2 linked regions of the Algoriphagus sp. Y33 genome follow. The protein of the gene in region 1 interacts with the protein of each later gene in a pairwise test. Links are inferred from orthologs where the notes say so. Each region holds a gene or a part of one and is shown on either strand. Other genes may lie near its edges. The genes, in order: mrdA and ID165_RS24630.

Evidence for each region.
Region 2: the proteins of mrdA (region 1) and ID165_RS24630 interact in binary tests that used the Escherichia coli proteins (3 or more experiments, as listed by UniProt). The link is inferred for Algoriphagus sp. Y33 from one-to-one orthologs.

Annotation. Positions count from the first base shown.
Region 1 is NZ_CP061947.1:5,588,216-5,592,188, forward strand. The notes cover bases 975-3,973. They hold mrdA (penicillin-binding protein 2), read right to left. Parts: upstream 3,376-3,973; coding sequence 1,573-3,375; downstream 975-1,572. Other genes in these bases: rodA (rod shape-determining protein RodA), read right to left, coding at 975-1,573; ID165_RS22965 (rod shape-determining protein MreD), read right to left, coding at 3,375-3,896; mreC (rod shape-determining protein MreC), read right to left, coding at 3,886-3,973. In the rest of the region: ID165_RS22950 (HD domain-containing protein), read left to right, coding at 1-302; more of rodA, read right to left, coding at 299-974. UniProt on the Escherichia coli protein: Catalyzes cross-linking of the peptidoglycan cell wall. Responsible for the determination of the rod shape of the cell. Is probably required for lateral peptidoglycan synthesis and maintenance of the correct diameter during lateral and centripetal growth.
Region 2 is NZ_CP061947.1:5,963,225-5,980,320, forward strand. Bases 11,907-14,916 are described here. They hold ID165_RS24630 (penicillin-binding protein 1A), read right to left. Parts: upstream 14,560-14,916; coding sequence 12,253-14,559; downstream 11,907-12,252. Other genes in these bases: uvrC (excinuclease ABC subunit UvrC), read right to left, coding at 11,907-12,189; ID165_RS24635 (gliding motility protein), read right to left, coding at 14,563-14,916. Also shown: radical SAM family heme chaperone HemW, read right to left, coding at 1-1,076; ID165_RS24585 (BamA/TamA family outer membrane protein), read left to right, coding at 1,075-2,754; ID165_RS24590 (DUF4271 domain-containing protein), read left to right, coding at 2,757-3,878; ID165_RS24595 (uroporphyrinogen-III synthase), read left to right, coding at 3,911-4,684; ID165_RS24600 (type IX secretion system membrane protein PorP/SprF), read left to right, coding at 4,762-5,742; gliding motility lipoprotein GldK, read left to right, coding at 5,910-7,004; gliding motility protein GldL, read left to right, coding at 7,105-7,863; gliding motility protein GldM, read left to right, coding at 7,903-9,516; gliding motility protein GldN, read left to right, coding at 9,550-10,368; more of uvrC, read right to left, coding at 10,384-11,906; more of ID165_RS24635, read right to left, coding at 14,917-17,096. UniProt on the Escherichia coli protein: Cell wall formation. Synthesis of cross-linked peptidoglycan from the lipid intermediates.

The sequences.
Region 1 (3,973 bases):
AGAAAGATATAGAGATTGTAAAGGGGTTGGTGATGGCCACCAGAATTCCCCAAAAACCGCAAACCCATCTTCAACGGATCATTTGTGACGCTGATTTGGATTACTTGGGCAGGGATGATTATCCCCAAACCAGCCGGAAGTTGTTCGAGGAATTAAAAAATATGAATGCGATCTCTACCGACTTGGAATGGAGGGATCTCCAGATTAATTTCTTGAAGACACATCATTTTCATACGCCGTTTGCAATCAGATATAGGGAGCCACAGAAGCAAATTTGGCTAAATAAACTGCTGGATTCTTAACCCATTCTACCCAACTGAAGCGCTCTGGCACTGTCCATTTTGATGAAGATAAAGAGCAAAATGGTAAATGACCACAGCGAAGAACCTCCATAACTTAAGAAAGGCAACGGAATCCCTACCACAGGGAATAGACCAATGGTCATGGCGATATTGATCATGAAGTGGAATGTCAGGATTGAAATCACGCCGTAACCATATATTCTATTGAATCTATTCTTTTGGCGCTCAGCCATAAAAACCAATCTGGTAAGCAAAGCTACAAACAGTGAAATTACTACTAGGCTGCCTAGCCAGCCAAATTCTTCACCTAAAGTACAAAAGATGAAATCGGTATGTTGCTCTGGGACAAAGTCAAACTTGGTCTGGGTGCCCTGCAAATAACCTTTTCCTGTAAGTCCCCCTGAACCAATCGCTATTTTCGACTGAGTGACATTCCAGCCGACGCCAAGCGGATCAAGGTCAGGGTTGAACAGCACCATAACTCTGTTTTGCTGATGCTGGGGGAGCTTGGATACTACATAATCAAGGCTGTAGGTGAATGCTATCAACCCTATACCTATCAGACTGAATGCGATAATCTGCTGAGGGGTCTTTTTTCCCAGCAGAATTAGGATGATGACTATCACCACAATCGCTCCTGCCAGATAAAGATTGTTTTCTATCCCCAAAGCGAGCAAAACCAATGCGATTAAACCGATACCAAGCACATAATATTTTTGCGGAAGACCTTCACGATAGAACATGATCAAAAAGGAGAAATACACCATTGCAGTACCTGTATCCGGCTGAAGAATGATAAATACTATCGGCAATAAGAGCACACCGAATGCCTGTAGTTGATATTGGGTTTTGGAGAGATCAAAGGTTGGTCTTTCCATAAACTTGGCCAATGCCAATGCGGTTGCAAATTTGGCAAACTCCCCAGGTTGGATACGAAAAGAGCCAATGCCAATCGAGAGTATCTGCCCATTTACTTCTTTTCCCAGAAAAGGAGTGAGTAGCAACAATACCAGCATTACCAGATATAGGGGGATAGCCAGATTTTCGAAGAGCCGGTAATCCGCAGCCATGATTACGATGATAATCGCGATTGCTGTTCCTATCCATACCAGTTGGACTCCGGAATTGATGGAGGTATCGAAGATGCTTTTATCTACTTGTCCGTCGTAGACTGCGGCATAGATATTAAACCAACCTACCATTACCAATGCGAAATAGATCATAACGGTGACCCAATCCACCCGATTTATGTTGATATCCTTTTCGCGCATTAATAAATGAAATTTCCTGTCATGACGTATTGCTCAAGTTCAGGCCGGGAGATACTGTCCTTTAGATATTTTTCTATCATCAGAGAAGCTGTACTTGCTGCGGCTCTGCCTCCCCATCCTGCATTTTCCACATAGACGGCTATCGCTATTTGAGGATTTTCTTTTGGGGCAAAAGCAATAAACACGGAGTGATCTTCTCCATGGGGATTTTGTGCAGTTCCGGTTTTTCCTGCGATTTGAATATCCTTCATAAGTGCACGCTGGGCTGTGCCAAACAAAGCCTGTACCATAGCGTCCTGTACCATGTCAAAATGGTGCGCATCCACACCTACTTCATGCTTGGTCAGGTATTCTTGGGGAATTTGATTCTTGTCTCCGTCAATTGATCTTATCAAGTGGGGAGTATAGTAAAAACCTTTATTGGCAAAAATTGCAGCCAAATTAGCCATTTGAAGCGGTGTGACCAATAATTCTCCCTGCCCTATTGACAAAGAGTAGATGGTGGAGTATTTCCAGCGGCCATTGCCATAATAATGATCATAATAGGCACTGTTTGGCACCAAACCTTTCTTTTCATTTGGCATATCTACTCCTAGCGGGGAGCCAAGCCCAAATTTTAACACCTGCTCTCTCCAGGCGTTAAGCCCAATTTCCGTATCCTTGAAGGTATTGCTAGATACTTCCTGATTGATAATCTGACGGAAAGCCTGGTGATAGTACGGATTACAGGAGTTTCGGATTGCACCAAATAGATTGACGGGTGAAGGGTGATTATGGCATGCAACCAAAGACCTGTTGCAGGCAAAGGTAGTCTCAGGGGTCAAAATACCTTCTTGAAGGCCTATTAGGCTTTGGACAATTTTAAAGATAGAGCCTGGGGGATAAGTAGCCATGATAGGGCGATTGAACAAAGGCTTTGTTTCCAACTTATTTAGAGCAGTATAGCTTTTGCCAAAATCAGATCCTGTCAGGCTGTTTGGGTCATAAAAAGGAGCGGAGATCATGGATAGAATTTCCCCGGTTTTTGGTTCAATGGCTACTACTGATCCTGTTTTTCCCATCATTAGCTTTTCCCCATATTTCTGTAGTTCCAGATCTATGGAAGAGTTGATATTGCGCCCTGCTATAGATGCGGTGTCATATTCCCCTTCTTTGAAAGGACCTTTGTCAACCCCACGCACGTTGACCATCTTATATTTTACCCCTTTGGTACCGCGGAGCTGATCCTCATAGAAGCGTTCCATTCCACTCAGCCCCACATAGTCTCCCTGTGTGTAATATTTAGAACTGTCGCGTTCCAGTTGTCTGCCACTGATCTCGCCTATGTAGCCGAGAGCATGGGAAGCTACCGGCTCGGGATAGGAACGTACTGACCGGGTAGTAATGAAGAGTCCCGGGTAATCGATCAGAAAATCCTGGATTCTGGCAAAATCATTGGTAGAAATCTGCTTGATGAAAGTAGAAGGCTTTACGTAAGAGTATTTTCGGGCAGCTTGATAGGATTCGATCAAATGCTCTTTGGTAATCCCAAAAAGTTCCAAGAAACGGGTAGTATCTCCCACTTGAAACTCTTTAGGCACGATCATCAAATCAAAAATGGGATTGTTGTATACGAGTAGTTTTCCCTTGCGGTCATATACCAGTCCTCGATAGGGGTGATCCACCACTCGTTGAATGGCGTTCCGCTCAGCTCTTTTTGTGAAGCTGTCGTCCATCACTTGTATCATAAATAGCTTGGTCAATAGAACCAAACCTACCAAGAATACAAAGATGATTATTACTACGGGCCTTTGGTCGTTCATCAGATTCCTCTCCTACGTTTGAAGAACAGTAGTTGTACAATTATAGCCAAAATGACTGTAAATATGGAAGAGAAAAGACTTTTGTTTAGTACGCCATATAATCCTCCGGTACCCCATTGATCGGCAATGAAAAACGTCAATGAAAAGGCAAAAACCAAAGGCAATGAATAGCTTATATACCAGCCAATTCCCATTTCCGGGAGGGTAGGGTTATTCGCATCATCATACCCGCCATTTGGGCTGATGGCTTTGAGCCAGTAAGTTCTCAAAAACGCCATAAGCGTCGCGGCCGCTGCGTGGAGTCCAAGTGTGTCATAAAATACATCTATAAGCAATCCTAACCCAAAGCTGATCAGGATGAGGGGAAAGCTCCGCATGTTTATGGGGAAACTCAGAATACCCAGTAAATAAATGAAACAGAAAGCCACACCAAAAAGCGCAAGGTTTTTCAGCAGTAAAACCTGTACCAAAAACAGACAAGTCACTAAGAAGACATAAGTGATCAGGTTTCTAAAATTCATTTTCTATTTCGGATTGCTTGTAAAGAGAATCAAGCTCAGCCAATTGAGTGTTTTCTACCAGGTATACGTAATGAGCC
Region 2 (17,096 bases), 390 kb from region 1 along the record:
TTTTTGGAAGCTAAGAGGTCTTTACTGAAATCTTTGTGGATAACTCCAAGATCTATTCCCCACAGAGTCCGCAAGCCAGTAAGTATATATTCGTTTAATCGCTCCTCATCAGAAAGGTTATCCACAGCGAATGGAATTGTCCCGTCTTCCAGGTTTTTCAGGTATAGTGAATTGTTTGAAGGATTTGCCCCTCTGTTTTTCCCGTCAAAAGAATGAGCACTGGGCCCCACGCCTAAATAAGGTACGCCTTTCCAGTAGTTTGTGTTGTGCAGGGCAAATTGACCGTGCTTGCCAAAGTTGGATACTTCGTATTGTATGTAGCCGGCTTTGTCACTTAGTTCTTGGAGTATTTCAAATTGCTCTGCCACAAAATCCTCTTCAGCTGGCTGGAATTTTCCTTTTTCAGTCCAGCTGCCAAGTGCAGTTTTGGGTTCTACAGTGAGAGCATAGCTGGAAATATGTCCCGGATTCTGAGCAATTGCTTCGGATAAATCACGCTTCCACAGTTCGTGGGTTGGCTGTGGATAACCATAAATCAGATCCAGACTGAATTTTTCAAATCCAACTTTTCTTGCCTTTTCTATCGCAGATTTAGACTCTTTTGAGCTATGGGCTCGATTGTAGAATTTTAAAACATCCTCGTCGAAACTTTGAATGCCCAGGCTTAGCCGGTCTATGCCCAGACTTTTCCAAGAAAGCAACTTATCCACATCCAAATCGTCCGGGTTTGCTTCAAGAGTCACCTCCCGCCAATCTGAGTTGTAGGTGATTGAAATTTGGTTTAGGATTTTTTCAATCAGTTGCGGTTGTAGAAGAGAGGGGGTCCCCCCGCCGAAGTAGATGGTTTCTACAGAGGTCTTTTGAAGGTAATCTGCTCTTAATTTCAATTCACGGCAAATCATTTCGGCCATCTGATCCATGCGTTCCAGATTGGTGCTGAAGTGAAAGTCGCAATAGTGGCAAGCCTGCCTACAAAAAGGAACGTGTATGTATATGCCCGACAAAGTGAATTGTATTATTTTGCAAATATAACCAATCCGATCCAGTCCTTTGAAAACCTTCTTTCTGGCATGCATGCTTTTATTATTTGCCGGAGGAGAAATGTGTAAAGCTCAAAATGCGTATTGGGTACGATGGTCAAGCGAGGATCCGCAACATTATGCGGATTGGGAGGCTTTTACTTCTAGGGCAGCTGGAGATACCTACCTCGATTCTATTCAAAATGTCTTTCAAAATAAAGGTTATCTTAGTCTTTATTTAAAGGAGAAAGTTTCAGTCTCTGATTCTTTACAGGTGCAAATCATTCTCGGAGAGAAATATTTCTGGGAATCAGTTGCTCAGGGAAATGTTCCTGAGGAATTATATGGGGATATTGATACGCTAACCCGTGAGTATGCTTCTGCCTTCAGGTGGATGCAGGATGTAGTCAGAGAAGCAGAGAATATCGGCTATCCTTTTGCCCGGATAAAACTTGATAGCATGCAGAGAAATGGGAATGCGCTTTCTGCTGTTTTTGCATACGATGCCGGACCGCTCATACTTTGGGATAGCTTGGAAGTAGTAGGAAGCGCCAAAACAAGGGGAGGATATATACAGAATATAACCGGAATTAGACCCGGTCAGCCTTTTTCCCAAAAGCAATTGGATGAGGCAAATCAAGTGCTTAGCCGTTCTCCTTATTTTGTACTTACCCGTCCGGCCGAAGTTAATTTCCAGATCAAAAAAGCCCGGCCCATATTTACTTTGCGTGATAGAAATACCAATGTGCTGGATGGGATAATTGGATTGCTGCCCAATGCAAATAAACCGGGTAAAATGCTTATTACAGGACTGTTGGATTTGGAACTGTACCATTTGGGAGGTAAGGGGAGAGATGTGACGTTGCATTGGCAGCGTCTGAACGTAAAGACACAGTCGCTGGACATATCGGCTAAGGAATCGTTTTTGTTCAATTCTCCACTGGATGTCCGGTTGGGGTTTAATTTGCTGAAGCAAGATTCTGCTTTTTTGAACAGGTACTTAAGTTTGGATTTTGGCTATCATCTGAGCACAAAAAGCTACCTGCGTTTTTTCACCGGAAGACAATCCAGTGCTGTCCTCAATACGGAGGTTTTTCGTGATGTGGACGAGCTTCCTGATATAGCAGATTTTCGATGGAATCAGTATGGGGTAGGTTGGATTTGGGATAAACTGGATTCTCCCTATTTTCCAAGACGGGGTTTTTTGCTCAGCGGTGAATTTGCTTTGGGAAATAAGAAGATTCTGGAAAACACTGGATTTCCAAGGAAGGTGTATGCGGAGTTGGAATTGAACAGTCCACAGTATCTGGGAAAGGGTGAAGTAGAGAAGCATGTTTTCATCAAAAAAAACTGGGGAGTATGGATGAAGGCAAGCGGGGGATTCACCCAAAATCAAAATTTGCTCTTGAATGATTTATTTAGATTGGGAGGATTGAAGAGTATTAGAGGCTTCAATGAAAACTTCTTTTTTGCACGATCTTATGGCTACATGAATATGGAGCAGCGGCTTTTTTTTGGGGAAAACTCATTTCTTATGGTTTTTGCTGACTTTGGGATTCTGGAAAACCCGTACTTTGCGCCTGCGCCGGACAAACCTATCTCTTTTGGTGCCGGTATCAATCTTGATACCGGCACCGGTGTCTTTCGATTTATTTACGGAGTCGGAAAATCTAATTTGCAACCTTTACAATTCTCCTATTCTAGGATACATTTTGGCTATTTAGCCAGATTTTGAGTATGAAAAAATTGATCAACAAGTCAATAATTATCCTGTCATTATTTGTACTGACCGGGCACTATGCGTTTTCACAGGTTTTGGAAGATTACAATACAAAATGGGAAGAAGGAGAGCGTGAGACTTGGTTTAGTTCTAACGATAGATTGATGGTGGATCTGGATTTGGAGACTTTTCCATTGGCCCATTTTTCTTTTGAGTTTCCGGATCATTCCGTGGTTTTTGTGGGAGAGAAACTTTGGTTTTTCACGGATCAGGATACTGCATTCACAGCCCAGGTGAGAGAGTTCAGAGAAGAATTTTCGGCGGATAAGGTAAATCTTACAGTTTTCAAAAACGGAATTTCTTCAGAGCAGGCAAGTGTAAAGAAAATCTTAAAATTCCAGGATACTAATTCCGGCGCAGGAGATAGGGTGTTTTTCTCTAAAAGCAGGAATTTTGACAGGCAGAACATCCGTGATTTTTTTGGTGTTGGACTGCTGATTTCGTTATTGTTGATAACACTTTACAAATTGGCTTATCCTTTTATTTTTGAGATAATGATCAAACCCATTTCATTGTTGAATGCGGAAGATTTTTCTGAGAGTGGGAGCTTGCAGAAGTTCTTTTCCATAGATATTTTGTTTTACGTGTTTTTAGTGAATATGCTGTTGTCTTTGGCGATGGTGACCGGGCTTGTTGTGTTCCGTCAAGAATGGTTCGAGGCAAGACTAGAACTGAGCTTTGCTGTACTGATTTCGCTATGGATAGGGGGAGCTTTTCTTCTTTTATTACTTACTATTCTCAAATTTACAGCTATAAAAGCATTGTCATTTTTGTTTGATTTGGGGAAATTGGAATTTCCTCATTTCTTTTATTTGCTTCGTTTGGTGGCTATTACAACTATTGGATTGATAGTGGTCAGTGCTTTTTTTTTATTAAATCAATTTTCAGCTATCAAGACAGCTCTAGAGCTTTCGTTCACGGGCTTTTTCTGGATGTATATTTCAGGTATCCTTGGGTTGTTCCTAATTATGGTGAATAAACTTGGCTTTAAGAAATATCATTTATTTACTTACCTTTGCATCGCAGAATTAGTGCCCTTTTTAATCTTGGCCAAATTGGTGATTGATTTGGGCCATTAATTCCGGAAATCATCAAAAGGAATAATAGAAGCATGAGCGCAGTTACCAAAGACAGGTTTAGACCAGTAAAAAGTATTCTAGTATCTCAACCAGCCCCGGCGGGTGCAAATTCTCCCTATGTACAGCTGGCAGAGAAATATAACCTGAAGATTGACTTTCGTCAGTTTATTAAGGTTGAGCCTGTGGTTCCCAAGGAATTCCGTAAGCAGAAGATTGATATTCTGAAGCATACAGCGGTGATATTCACAAGCCGAAATGCGATAGATCATTTCTTTGCTATCTGTAAGGACTTCAAAATCGAGATGCCTGCGGACATGAAATATTTCTGTATTTCTGACCAAACGGCACATTATCTCCAAAAATATATAGTAATCCGTAAGCGGAAATTATTCGTAGGTCAGAAGACGGCGCAGGACTTATTCGATTATTTCAAAAAGCATAAATCGGAGAAGTATTTATTTCCTTGTTCGGACATTCGGAAAGATGATATCCCGGAATACATGGAGAAGAATGGGATTGCATTTACAGAAGCTATTATTTACCATACATTGGAAGCAGATTTATCTGATTTGGCTGATGTGAAATATGATATTTTAGCTTTTTTCAGTCCATCCGGAATAAAATCCCTTAAGATCAATTTTCCTGATTTTGAACAGGGCAATACGAGGATTGCTGCTTTTGGACCGACCACAGCACAAGCGGTTAGAGATGTGGATTTGATTTTGGATATTGAAGCTCCTATGCCAAATGCCCCAAGTATGACGGGCGCATTGGAACTTTACATTAAAAAGGTGAATAATTTGTAAAACTATAGAATCTAAATCTGTGGTTTTTCAGTTTAAATTCCTACAATAGTTGTTACATTGGACTAAACCACTATACGATGATTCAAGAAGGCCATTCGAAATACTTTTTGAGATATTTCACTCTCTTGTTACTCTTTTTTGAGATTTCTTCGGTGATGGCCCAGCAGGATCCTCAATTTACCCAATACATGTATAATGGCATGTATTATAATCCCGCTTTTGCGGGTAAAGAAGGTGGGTTTAGGTTCTCGGCCCTTCACCGGTCACAGTGGTTGAATTATACTACAAATTCCGGACAGGGAGGAGCGCCTACTACACAATTGATTACAGCCCAAGGAAGAGTGGAGGGAAAGAATATCGGATACGGGCTTACGCTTGTCAATGATCAAATAGGCGCAACGGGGAATTTGGAAATCAATCTGCAGGGAGCCTATCACAAAAAACTCAACAGATCTACATTGAGCTTTGGTGCGTATATAGGGATGTATTCAAGTTCAATAGATTATGGAGAGCTTATAGTGGTGAATCCTGAACCAAATCTTCCGAATTCGGGGAACGAAAGCCAGATTAATTTCAACGTAGGAGCAGGACTTCTATTGGATACACGCGATTACTATATTGGTTTGAGCAGTAGGCATATCAATGAGCCGAACTTCGATTTTGGGGATGGTTCTTATGCAAATCAGTTGAAAAACCATTCGTACTTGTTGTTGGGATATAGATTTAGACCGGTAGGCCCGCTTGCTATTGAGCCTAGTCTACTTTTAAAAACAGTCTCTTTCAATAATTTTTCTTATGAAGTGAGCGTTATTGCTACGCACCAAAATAAGATTAGTGGGGGGATTGGATTTAGAGGTGAGGAATCGGTTTCTTTTATTCTTGGCTACAGTCTTTTAAGAGACAACTCGCTCAAATTGGGCTATGCATTTGACTTAGTCGTTGGTGGCTTGGAAGCCAAATCGCCCACAAGTCATGAGCTGATGCTTCGCTATGCTTTGTCCGATGTAGGCAGAGAAGTGCAGCGTGTAATCCAAAGAACTCCTAGGTTCAGATTTTGAAATTGTCTGAAATAGTGGATTTTGTATTGGATGAGTTTTAACTACAGATTATCATTGTCCCATATTTTGGCAGGTTATTTGCATTATTGTGCCAAATTCAGCTAAATTTCGAATCTTGAAGATACTTTACACAGCGTAATTATTTGATGCACGAAAAAACGTCATTTATGTATAGAAAAATTAATGTTCGCTTAATGCCCATAACCTTAGGTTTGGCACTGGTGACACTTTTGCCGGGTTGCGGCCTTTTTGGAAAGAAAGGAGCAGCAAGCGAAAAGTTGAACAGAAGAGGAGAGGTGACGGGAGTTCCTAAGCGAACTAACTGGCAGCAGAACCTACCTTACGATATGGTTCCCGTTAAGGCTGGAACTTTTTGGATGGGACAAGCTGATGAAGATATTGCTTACACGCAATCCGCACTCAACAAACAGATTACCATTTCAGAATTTTTTATGGACAAGTACGAAGTGTCCAATAATAAGTACCGCCAATTTTTGGAAGCTGTGAAAAGTGGGACTTATGAGACGGGTACACCTACCACATTGAAAGATCCTCCCCAGTTGAATTACGAAGAACTTAAACCTGACACTACTGTTTGGTCGACGAGTTTTGCCTATCACTACGGAGATCCATTGATGGAGTTTTACTTTGATCATCCCGCTTTTGATAATTACCCTGTAGTTGGGGTTTCTTGGGATCAGGCAAAGAAATACTGTGAATGGAAAACCTATCACATGAGAGCAAATGACGAAAGTGATTTTGACGGTCCGGCATTTCAGCTTCCCTCTGAAGCAGAATGGGAGTATGCGGCCAAAGGAGGGAAAGACGTAGCCAAGTATCCTTGGGGTGGCCCTTACTTAAAGAACAAGAGAGGTTGCTTGATGGCTAACTTCAAACCGGGACGCGGTAATTATATAGATGATGGCTTTGCTTACACTGCTCCTGTGGATGTATTTGCTCCAAATGGTTATGGACTATACAACATGTCCGGGAATGTAGCCGAATGGGTTCTGGATGCTTATGCTACTACGTCAAGTACGATCATGTGGGATTTGAACCCGGTGTATGATGATCCTAATGAGCCTAGAAAAGTTGTAAGAGGCGGAAGTTGGAAAGATATCGCCCATTATCTGGAAACGAGTACAAGAACCTATGAATACGAGGATGTAGCTCAGGCACACATTGGATTCAGAACAAAAATGACATTTATTGGCCGTTCTGGCGCAATGGATATAAAAAGCTCTACACGAAGAAGAAGATAACCTTTATCCTATAACAAAAACAACTACCTAACAACTTATTACTTCATTTCACATGGCTAGTAACAGCAACTCATTTTCAGCAAAATTTTATTCCAGCATAATGCCAAAAATTTATGGTATTGGTGCAGCAGTGGTTATTCTTGGTGCTATGTTTAAAATTTTGGATTTACCATTCGCCAACTGGATGATTGGTATTGGACTTAGTACTGAGGCATTTATATTTTTCCTTTCAGCATTTGAGCCACAACATCAAGATGTAGATTGGTCGAAGGTTTATCCAGAACTGGCAGGTGATGCACCTGCTGCTCCAAAGGCGCAAAGAGTAGTGACAAGTGGTGGAGATCAAATCACCCAGAAATTGGACGAGATGCTTGCAAATGCGAAGGTAGGGCCTGAATTGATAGAAAGCTTGGGTAAAGGAATGCAGAATCTTGCTGTTTCTGCTGAGAAAATGGGCAATCTGTCCGATGCTGCTGTGGCAACCAATGAATACGCTACCAATGTGAAATCTGCCGCCAAAACGTTGGTAGACATGAACGCTTCATACAGCAAAACCGCAGCTGCTCTTACAGAAATGTCTTCTGCATCCCAGGATGCCAAAGCATATCATACACAGGTGGTGACCGTCACTAAAAATCTTTCCGCTTTGAATTCTGTCTATGAAATGGAACTTCAAGATGCGAATAGTCATGTGAAAACATTGAACAAATTCTATGCGAACATGACTGCAGCAATGGAAGGCCTTACCGAAGCCGGTAAAGAGACACAAGCATTTAAAACTGAATTATCAAAATTGAATCAGAACGTTAGTTCATTGAATAAAATCTATGGTGGAATGCTATCCGCTATGAAAGGTTAATTTCTCTTCAATTCATTTACAATCCATTAAAACTTAACAATGGCAGGAGCTAAAGAGACACCTAGACAGCGGATGATTGGTATGATGTACCTGGTTTTGACGGCCTTATTGGCCCTCCAGGTAAGCAACCAAATCCTCCAGAAATTTGTGTTGATTAATGATGGGATGGAGAGAACTTCCAGAAATTTCATCAATAAGAACCAAAAGACTGTTGAATCTATCGCCTATACGGTAGATCAACAAGGAAACAAGGAAGTGGATGTGCCAAAAGTGAACGCTGCTAATCAAATTAGAGAGGCTACTAAAGAGACGTTCGATTATTTGGAGCAACTTAAGCAGGATTTGATTACGCAATCCAATGCAAAAAATGACGAAGGTAACTTCGTGAATGCGCAGCTTAAAAACACGGAAATTACAGGTAACCTTTTTGCCAATAATGGTAAAGGGGAGGAAATGAAGACGAGGCTCAATGCTTATCCCGCTAGAGTATCTGAAATATTGACTTCGGTAGGACTTTCTGATTTGAAGTTTGATGATATAGCCAAAGACGCAGCAGATATAGAGCTTTTTGCCAACGATAGAGAAGCTAGAAACAAAGATTTCGTTGCGCTAAACTTTGTCAAGTCTCCGGTGGGTGCAGTGATAGCCTTGATATCTCAGTACCAAAATGAGGTCTTGAACATAGAAAGCGAATCTCTGACTGCTGTACAGAATACCATAGGTTCGTTCTTCTTCAAGGCGGATGTAACCGAGGCTAGAATAGCGGCGTTATCCAATGTAGTAGCTGCGGGTACGAAGTTCGAAGCGGATATGTTTATTGCTTCCAGCTCTACTTCGTCAATTCCTACTATGACTGTCGACGGCCGTTCGGTGCCGGTTGATGCCAGCGGTTTTGGTAAGATTGAGTTCCCGGTGACTCCTGCAAGTGAGTACGATGACCGGGGCTTGGCCAGAAGAGTAATCAAAGGAGAGATAGTTACCAATGTTGGAGGTGAGGATAAAGTACTTCCGGTAGAATATGAATATTTTGTTGCCCAACCTGTTATAAAGGTTTCTTCCGAAGTGGTTCAGCAGCTTTATGCTGATTGTGCCAATGAGCTTTTGATTGAAGTACCTGCTTTGGGCAATACCTATTCTCCTGAGTTCGCCGTGAGCAATGGACAGTCCATCAAAGGAAGTAAGCCAGGGCAGTTGACGGTGATTCCAGGGGCATCAGGAAAAGTAAATATTGGTGTGAGCAGTGGAGGAAATAAAATCGGTGCAGTTGATTATGATATCAAACCGGTACCGACTCCTTCCCTAGTTCCTGTTACAGCCAATGGATCAGAGCTTGATCTCAGTCAAGCTCAAGCCATCAGTTCATTGATGAGTCTTAAGTTACTGGCTAAGGCAGAGCCAACCTTTGCAAGGACTATGGCTAAAGATGCTAATTTTGAAGTAACGGGAGGTGAAATGAGATTGCTGAGAAATGAAGTGCCAAGGCAGACAGTTCAGATCTCAAGTGGTAATAGTTTAGCAATGAGGTCGTTATTAGAAAGTGCCAGAGCAGGTGATGTTGTCGTTTTCGAAATCAGGCAAGTAACCAGAACAAACTTCAGAGGAAATAAAATTCCTTCAGAATTAAGACAAGTTGTTCCTATTCGCGTTAAGTAAAACGTAATTAGGGATCAAGATAAACGAATGATTATGAAAAAGTTTCTTCCAAAATTAATCTTGTCCCTGCTTGTAGCAGCAGGCATTGCGCCGCTTACGAGTGAGGCGCAAATTGCCCCTACAAGCGTAAGTCCTTCGGGATATGGAGATCGTCAGTTCAAGATGGATACTATCTACTCTGCCAAAAGAATCAGGGAAGATGATAAAATGTATCAAGTCGGTGTATGGCGAAGAATTGACCTTCGTGAAAAGTACAATAGGTCACTGTATGGATCCGGGGATACCAAATCAAATGGAATTGTAAATCAAATTTATAAGGCAATCGTTGAGGAGAATGCACTGGAAGTGTTTGGTGATGAGGAATTCACGCAGCCACTTTCTATTGCAGAGTTTCAGGATAATTTCTGGTTGAATGCTACCGGAGACAGCATCTTCTCCAAGCAGTTGTATTACCTCGACTTCAAAGAGGATTTTGTTTTCGACAAGCATCATTCAGATATGGTATTTGATATTAAATATCTTGAGTTAGTTATGCCTTCTGAAACCAATTCCAATGCAGGACAGAAAACCATTGGCTTTATCCGGTACAAAGATTTCTATGAGTATTTCAAAGATCATCCTGAAGCAAGATGGCTTAACTTCCAAAACGAATCAAAAAGTTTGACTTATGATGAGGCTTTCGAAACTAGGTTGTTTAGATCTGTAGTGAGAAAATTCACCAATTCGGAAGAGGCGCTGATTGCTGATCTTGTAGCTCTTGACCATCCCAATCCTGAGATGCAAGCTTACATAGATGCGTTGGCATTTGAGTATAAGTTGTTGGAATACGAAAATTCCCTTTGGGAGTGGTAAGATAAAGGGGCTTTTTTAAGCCCCTTTATTTTTTTCTTTCCAAGCTGTCAACGCCCTTGCCCGACTGGCACCGATTACCCTTGCAATTTCCTCTTCACTGGCCTCACTTATTTTCTTAACTGATTTGAAGTGGCTCAATAAGTTGTCCGCAGTGCTTTTACCAATTCCCGGAATAGCGGTCAGTTGAGTGCCGAAAGCATTTTTACTCCTTGTGCTTCTGTGGAATGTGATGGCAAATCTGTGCGCTTCATCACGGATTCGTTGCAATAGTCTTAGGCTTTCGGATTTTTTGTCGATATGAATAGGGTAGGAATCTCCCGGAAAATAGATTTCTTCAAGCCGTTTGGCAATTCCGATAATTGGCATCTGACCATATACCCCCAGTTCCTTTAGTGCTTCCACGGCTGAGGATAGTTGCCCTTTACCACCGTCAATTACGATCAACTTTGGCATTGGCTTACTTTCTTCCTGCAAGCGCTTGTATCGTCTGCTTACCACCTCTTTCATGCTGGCAAAGTCATCGGGTCCCACCACTGTTTTGATATGGTATTTTCGATATTCTTTTACAGCTGGTTTGCCATTGAGAAAACAGACCATGCTGGCTACCGGGTTTGTACCCTGAATATTTGAGTTATCGAAGCATTCAATGTGGTCGGGGATTTCCGGTAGACTCAGATCTTGTTGGAGCTGCCTGATGACACGGTCTTTTTTATCCTGATTAAGACCAAGCAACAGTGCTTTTTCTTTTTTATAGTACAGAGCATTCTTTAGCGAGAGTTCAATTAGCTTTTTCTTGTCTCCGATTTTAGGCATAAATACATTCAGGCCTTCAATAGGTTCTGTCAATTCTATGTTTAGCAAGACCTCATCGGCGTCACTCTGAAATTGATCTTGAAGCCGGATTAAAGCTGTTAAAAGCAACTGTTCATCTGATTCATCTAGTTTTTTCTTAAGTTCTACATTCTTGGATGTAATTAAAGCACCATTTTTTACCCGCATGAAATTCACATATGCACTTTTCTCGTCGGAGACAATCGTGCAGACGTCAAGGTTATTAATGGAAGGACTGGCTACAAGGGATTTTGCTTGGTAGTTCTCCAGTGACTCCAACTTTTCTTTCATGAGCTGTGCCTTTTCGAATTGCAAGTTCTCCGCATGGTGCTGCATTTCCTGTTTGAAGTATGTCTTTGCGATTCCCAGATTTCCCTTTAAGACATGCTTCACCTGCTCTAGCTCTCTTTGGTAATCTACCTCTTTTTGAAGCCCCACGCATGGACCTTGACAGTTGCCAATGTGATATTCCAAGCATACTTTATATTTCCCTTCCGCTACCTTGTAGGGTGACAGATCCAGCTTGCAGGTACGGATAGTAAATAAATTGCGTATCAGATCAAGCACCGTATTCATGGCCTTCACGCTTGCAAAAGGACCATAGTAAGTGCCTTTTCTTGGAATCATTTTCCTGGTGGGGAAAAGTCTGGGGAAATTCTCTTTAGTCAGCAGCAGATAAGGGTAGGTCTTATCATCACGCAGAAGAATGTTATATTTCGGGTGAGTTTTTTTTATAAGATTATTTTCAAGCAACAGCGCATCAAATTCACTGTTAACCAGGGTGATTTCTATTCTTCTTATCTCTTTGACCATTTTTCTGGTCTTGAGGTTCACTCCTGTGTTTTTGTTAAAATAGCTGCTAACTCTCTTCTTGAGGCTTTTGGCTTTGCCCACATAGATTAGTTCATTTTCCTCATTGAAATACTTATATACTCCGGGCTGATCGGGGAGTGTCAAATGCTCAGCAGGTAAAAAGGAGGATGAGTGCATGGCCTAAAATTAAAAAAACAGCCTTGGATTAAGACTGTTTTTTTAAGAGGATTTGTGTTTTTTCTAGAAATCGTTTTTCTGCGTATCGTAATCAAAATCCGCAAATCGCTGGCTTTCTTTTTCGTATACATCACAGTCTATCTCTATGCTTAGTGGTCGTTCAGGCCTAGGGAAAGGTCCTTTGGTATAGCCTAAGCTTTTATCTTCATATACTTTTGTCATATAATTCACCCATATAGGTCTGGCCGTTCTCCCGCCTTGTCCCGCTATCCAACTTCTAAAGTGAATGGCACGGTCGTCGCCGCCTACCCAAGTCCCACTCACAAGGTCTTTGCTGATACCCATATACCAGCCGTCGGATGCATTTTGGGTAGTTCCTGTCTTTCCTCCCAGTTCATTGCCTTCCCGTAGTGAATAGGGCACTCCTTGGCTTGTTCCGCCTCCTTCTTCAAAACCACCCCTTAGCATGTAGGTCATTAAGTACGCATGCTCTTCACTCATAGCGGGTCTCTTTTTGGGAGTGAATTGCTGGATTACATTTCCATTTTTGTCTTCAATCCTATCTATATAGAACGGTGTGGTATGCTCACCTTTGTTGACGAATGTCCCAAAAGCTCCTACCATCTCGAAAATAGATACATCGTTTACCCCCAGAGCCAATGACGGCACTTCCTCCAGATCACTGGTGATACCTAATCTTCTTGCAGTTTCGGCCACAATTTTTGGACTAAGTTTTTTCATCATATAGGCAGTGATGGAATTGACCGACTGTGCCATAGCTTTCCGGATAGTCATTTTCTGATAGGTAAACTTTCCATCAGCGTTGGAAGGACTCCAGGTAGGTTGTCCGGGAATGTATACTTCAACAGGTTGATCAATTACACTATAGCAGGGGCTGTAGCCATTTTCAATAGCAGCTGCATACACGAAAGGCTTAAATGTGGAGCCGGGTTGCCTTTTGCCTCTCAATACGTGGTCAAATTTAAAGTACTTGTGATCCAGTCCACCAACCCAGGCTTTGATCTGACCTGTGTGGGGATCCATACTCATGAATCCTGCCTGAAGCATTTTTTTGTAATATCTGAGCGAGTCCATAGAGCTCATAAGTGTATCCAATTCGCCATTTTCCCATGAGAATACCTTCATTCTTTTCTTCTCATTCAGCTTAAGATTGATAGAGTCTGTATCGTTGCCATAACGTACTTTAAGCAGCCGATAAGCTTCTGTCCGTTTCACGGCGTCCTCAATGAAATTGGGGATTACGCGGAAGCTCCCATCTATCCAAGGATCTCTAGTACCCATCTCTTTGTAAAAAGCCGCTTGCAGGGTTTTCATGTGATCTGATACTGCCTCTTCAGCATAGCGTTGCATTCTACTGTCAATGGTAGCATATACCCTTAAGCCATCCCCGTAGAGATCATATGCGCTACCGTCGGATTTCAGGTTTTCTTTGGTCCATTTGATCAGGTCCGCCTTTACTATTTCACGGAAATAGGTGGCTAGTCCTTTATTTTGATTGGCCACACTGTAGTTCAGTTCGATGGGCAACACAGATAAAGAGTCAAACTCATCTCTACTTAGGTAGTCATTTCTCATCATCTGAGCGAGGACGGTATTTCTTCTTCTCAATGAATTATCCGGATTGTATACCGGACTATAGTAAGATGGTGCTTTAAAAAGGCCTACTAATACCGCTGATTCCTGAATGGTTAGTTCGGAAGGTTTTTTATTGAAAAAGGTTTTGGCTGCGGTTTTAATTCCAAATGCATTGGATCCAAAATCAGAGGTATTAAGGTAAAGTGTAAGAATCTCATTTTTGGTGTACGCTTTTTCCAATTGAGTGGCTACAATCCACTCTTTAGTTTTTATAATAAGCATGCGAAGACCCGGCACCTTACTGAGCAGCCCATTGCTGGCATCAGTCCTTGTTTTAAAGAGATTTTTGGCTGTTTGTTGGCTTAGAGTAGATCCGCCGCCCGCATTTTGTCCCAAAAGGAGAGACTTGAACAATACCCGCATCATGGCTTTCATGTCTATACCCGAATGCTCTTCAAAACGTACATCCTCAGTGGCAATAAGTGCTTTGACCAAGTTAGGCGATAGCTCTTCATACTTCACAGGACTTCTGTTTTCCCGGAAGTATTGCCCCAAAAGTACTCCGTCAGTAGAATACAGTTCGGATGCGATTTCCGAATCGGGATTTTCCAAGGCTTTGAAGTCAGGAAGAGTTCCAAACAGCCCCAGGAAATTGATGCTAATCATCCAAACGAAAAGAATGAAACCTAAAAACCCTGCTATAAAGGCAATCCAAAGAAATTTGATTGTCTTGGCTACCCAGGTGGAAGTTTGGGGTTCTGTTTTGTTACTCATAGTTTACTTATAAGTGGACTTAAAGAAAGTCCTGTATTCTTCTAAATTTTTACTTTTATTCAGGGTCTGAAAGTTCTCGATTGAAATCACAAAGGAGTTGGATTTTATCTTATCAGATAGGTCTTGGGATATAAATTCTTTTTGAAACTTACTGTAATATTCTTTTGCCTTCTCTGCATCCGAAAAAGGACTAATGATGAATATTGCATTGTCCTTGTTCATGTTCATATTTCCTGTTCTCAGCCTTGCTTTGGGGAAATTCCGGGAATGAAAACTCTCTAAATCCGCCAAAAGACTTTTAGCAGATTCAACCTGTCCCTGATCCATTGCAATCACAAAGATATGTGTTGAAGTTTCACTGTACTTATACGGGGACTCTGTCAACATCTCCTTATCCCCATTTTCTTCCAAATCTGAGCTTTCAACCTTCACGGAATCTGATTCTTCGATTTCTTTGGGATTCAGTTCTGACAGTTCTGACAGAGATAGCATTGGTTTTAGCATATTCCTTGCCAATTCTTTGAGATTGGCATCTTGAGTATTCTGAATATAATTTTCCAGTCGTTCTCTATACCTGACGCGGCTATCAGTTTTGCCGGTGACCATAATATCAAGTAGTAATAACCGTTCAGTATTTCGTGTAAGGGGGTACTCTTCCAAAGCAGATTTTATAATGCTTTTACTGGCCTGATATTGTCCGTCATAAAAGGCGTTATAGGCCTGTTCATACTTTTTGGAAGATTCTACATAGGCAAGATTACCTGATGCAGCATCGGGGTTGTTTACAGAAAATGTATACTGGGATTCAGGGAATTCGCTGTTGAGACGGCTAATATATTGCCGGGAATTGCCTCCAAGATCTTTTTGTCCTAAATACAATAAATAATATGCTTCGGGCTTTCTGGAAGAATTGGGATAGTCCCGAACCAAGGTTTCCAGGTTTTCAATACTTTGTTTAGTTTCTTTTAGCTCAAAGTATAAGAGTTTGCCTAATTCAAAATATGATTCCTCCAGTTCAAGATTTAGACTTTCTATTTGTTCTGGGGAGTTAGGTATCCCAGCTAATAGATCATCTAATGAGGGCAATTGGCTTACAAGACTTTCACCTTCTATAGCCGTCGAATCATTTTCAGAAGATTCTGTAAGGGTAGGAGGGGTACTTTGCAAGCTTACGGCGCTTCTCCTCCAATTGTCCTGCAAAGGTCTATTTCCCCAAGTTCTTCTGAAATCTATCGCTCCCTGCTGCATAGCCAAGTTATTGTCGAAGTAAAATGACGAACCGGTTCCCCTGTCGCTGAAAGCTAATAGATTGTCAAAAATACTTGTGCTTTGTGGTTTCTGAAGTGCTTTAGCCTCACTTATAAGGCGTTCTTCTTCGGATTTGATATAGTTTTCTGCGACCAATTTTTGCTCGTGAGGAGTCAGTTTGGCCAACTTCAACAAGCTGTCATTGCCTTGTATCCGTTCGAAATGGAATACATATTGATCTAGAGATTCTTTCTGATTGGTGATTTCGAGAGCTACGGGATCGTTTTCCTTAATGTGGGTGAGTGCAGAATCCAGGTAGTATTTGGTGGCCCGATAATCTTTGAATTCGGCCAGATTTATTTCTGCGAGCTTCTGATAGATATAACCTTTCACTCTGGGGTTGCTTCCCGGCTCCTTTGCTGCTTGGTGAAGCAAGTCAAGTGTGAGTTTGGTGTCTCCTTGTTTTTCCTCAAAAAGAGCCCGCTCGTAGATTACTACATCCTTTAAATCTCTGTTTTTGGGATCTTCATAGAGATCGTCATAATACTTTCTAACCTTTCTAAGATCCTTAGAAGCATTTAACTCTGCTACTTGCTGGGCATATAGTTGGGCATAGAAGCTTCGTTCATAGGGAGGATTTCCTGCTAGGGATTTTTCATAATACCCATAAGCCAGCGCATCGAAGCCTTCCCGCTGATAGCGTTGGGCTAAGATGAAGTTGATTCTAGACTCTTCTTTTTTGTTTTGGGAATATTCTATTGCCTTGTCCAATGCGCCGATAACCCCACTTTTGTCCCCTCTTTTTTCGTAATAGTAGGCTAGGGCCCTGTAGAGATCGTATCGGTTTTTTTCCGAAATCCCTTTTTCTTTTGAGAGGTAATCAATGGTGAAGTTCGCATTTTCGAATTCTCCCTGATCTACATAGAGGCGAAGCAAGGTGATCAATGTTTGATGTCTTAGATCGGAATCTTTGGAATTTACATTGACATACTTGAAGGTGTTCTGTGCATCGTCAAATTGCGACTGGTAATAATCCAACTTGCCAAGAATGTAGTAACTGTCATCTACCCAGCTACTGATTCTGTGCCACTCGATCGCTTTGGAAGCCAGTTCTCGTGAAGATTGAAGTTTTTCGGAATTCGCCTGGATGGTGGCAGAATCGAATGGAATAAAGACAGGTAGTATCTGGGTATAGTCTTCTTTGTAATTCTGAAAAACTTCACTTTCAACCTCTTTCAGTTTTACGTCAGCGAGATAATAAGCATTATAATGTGCAGTTACATTGTGGA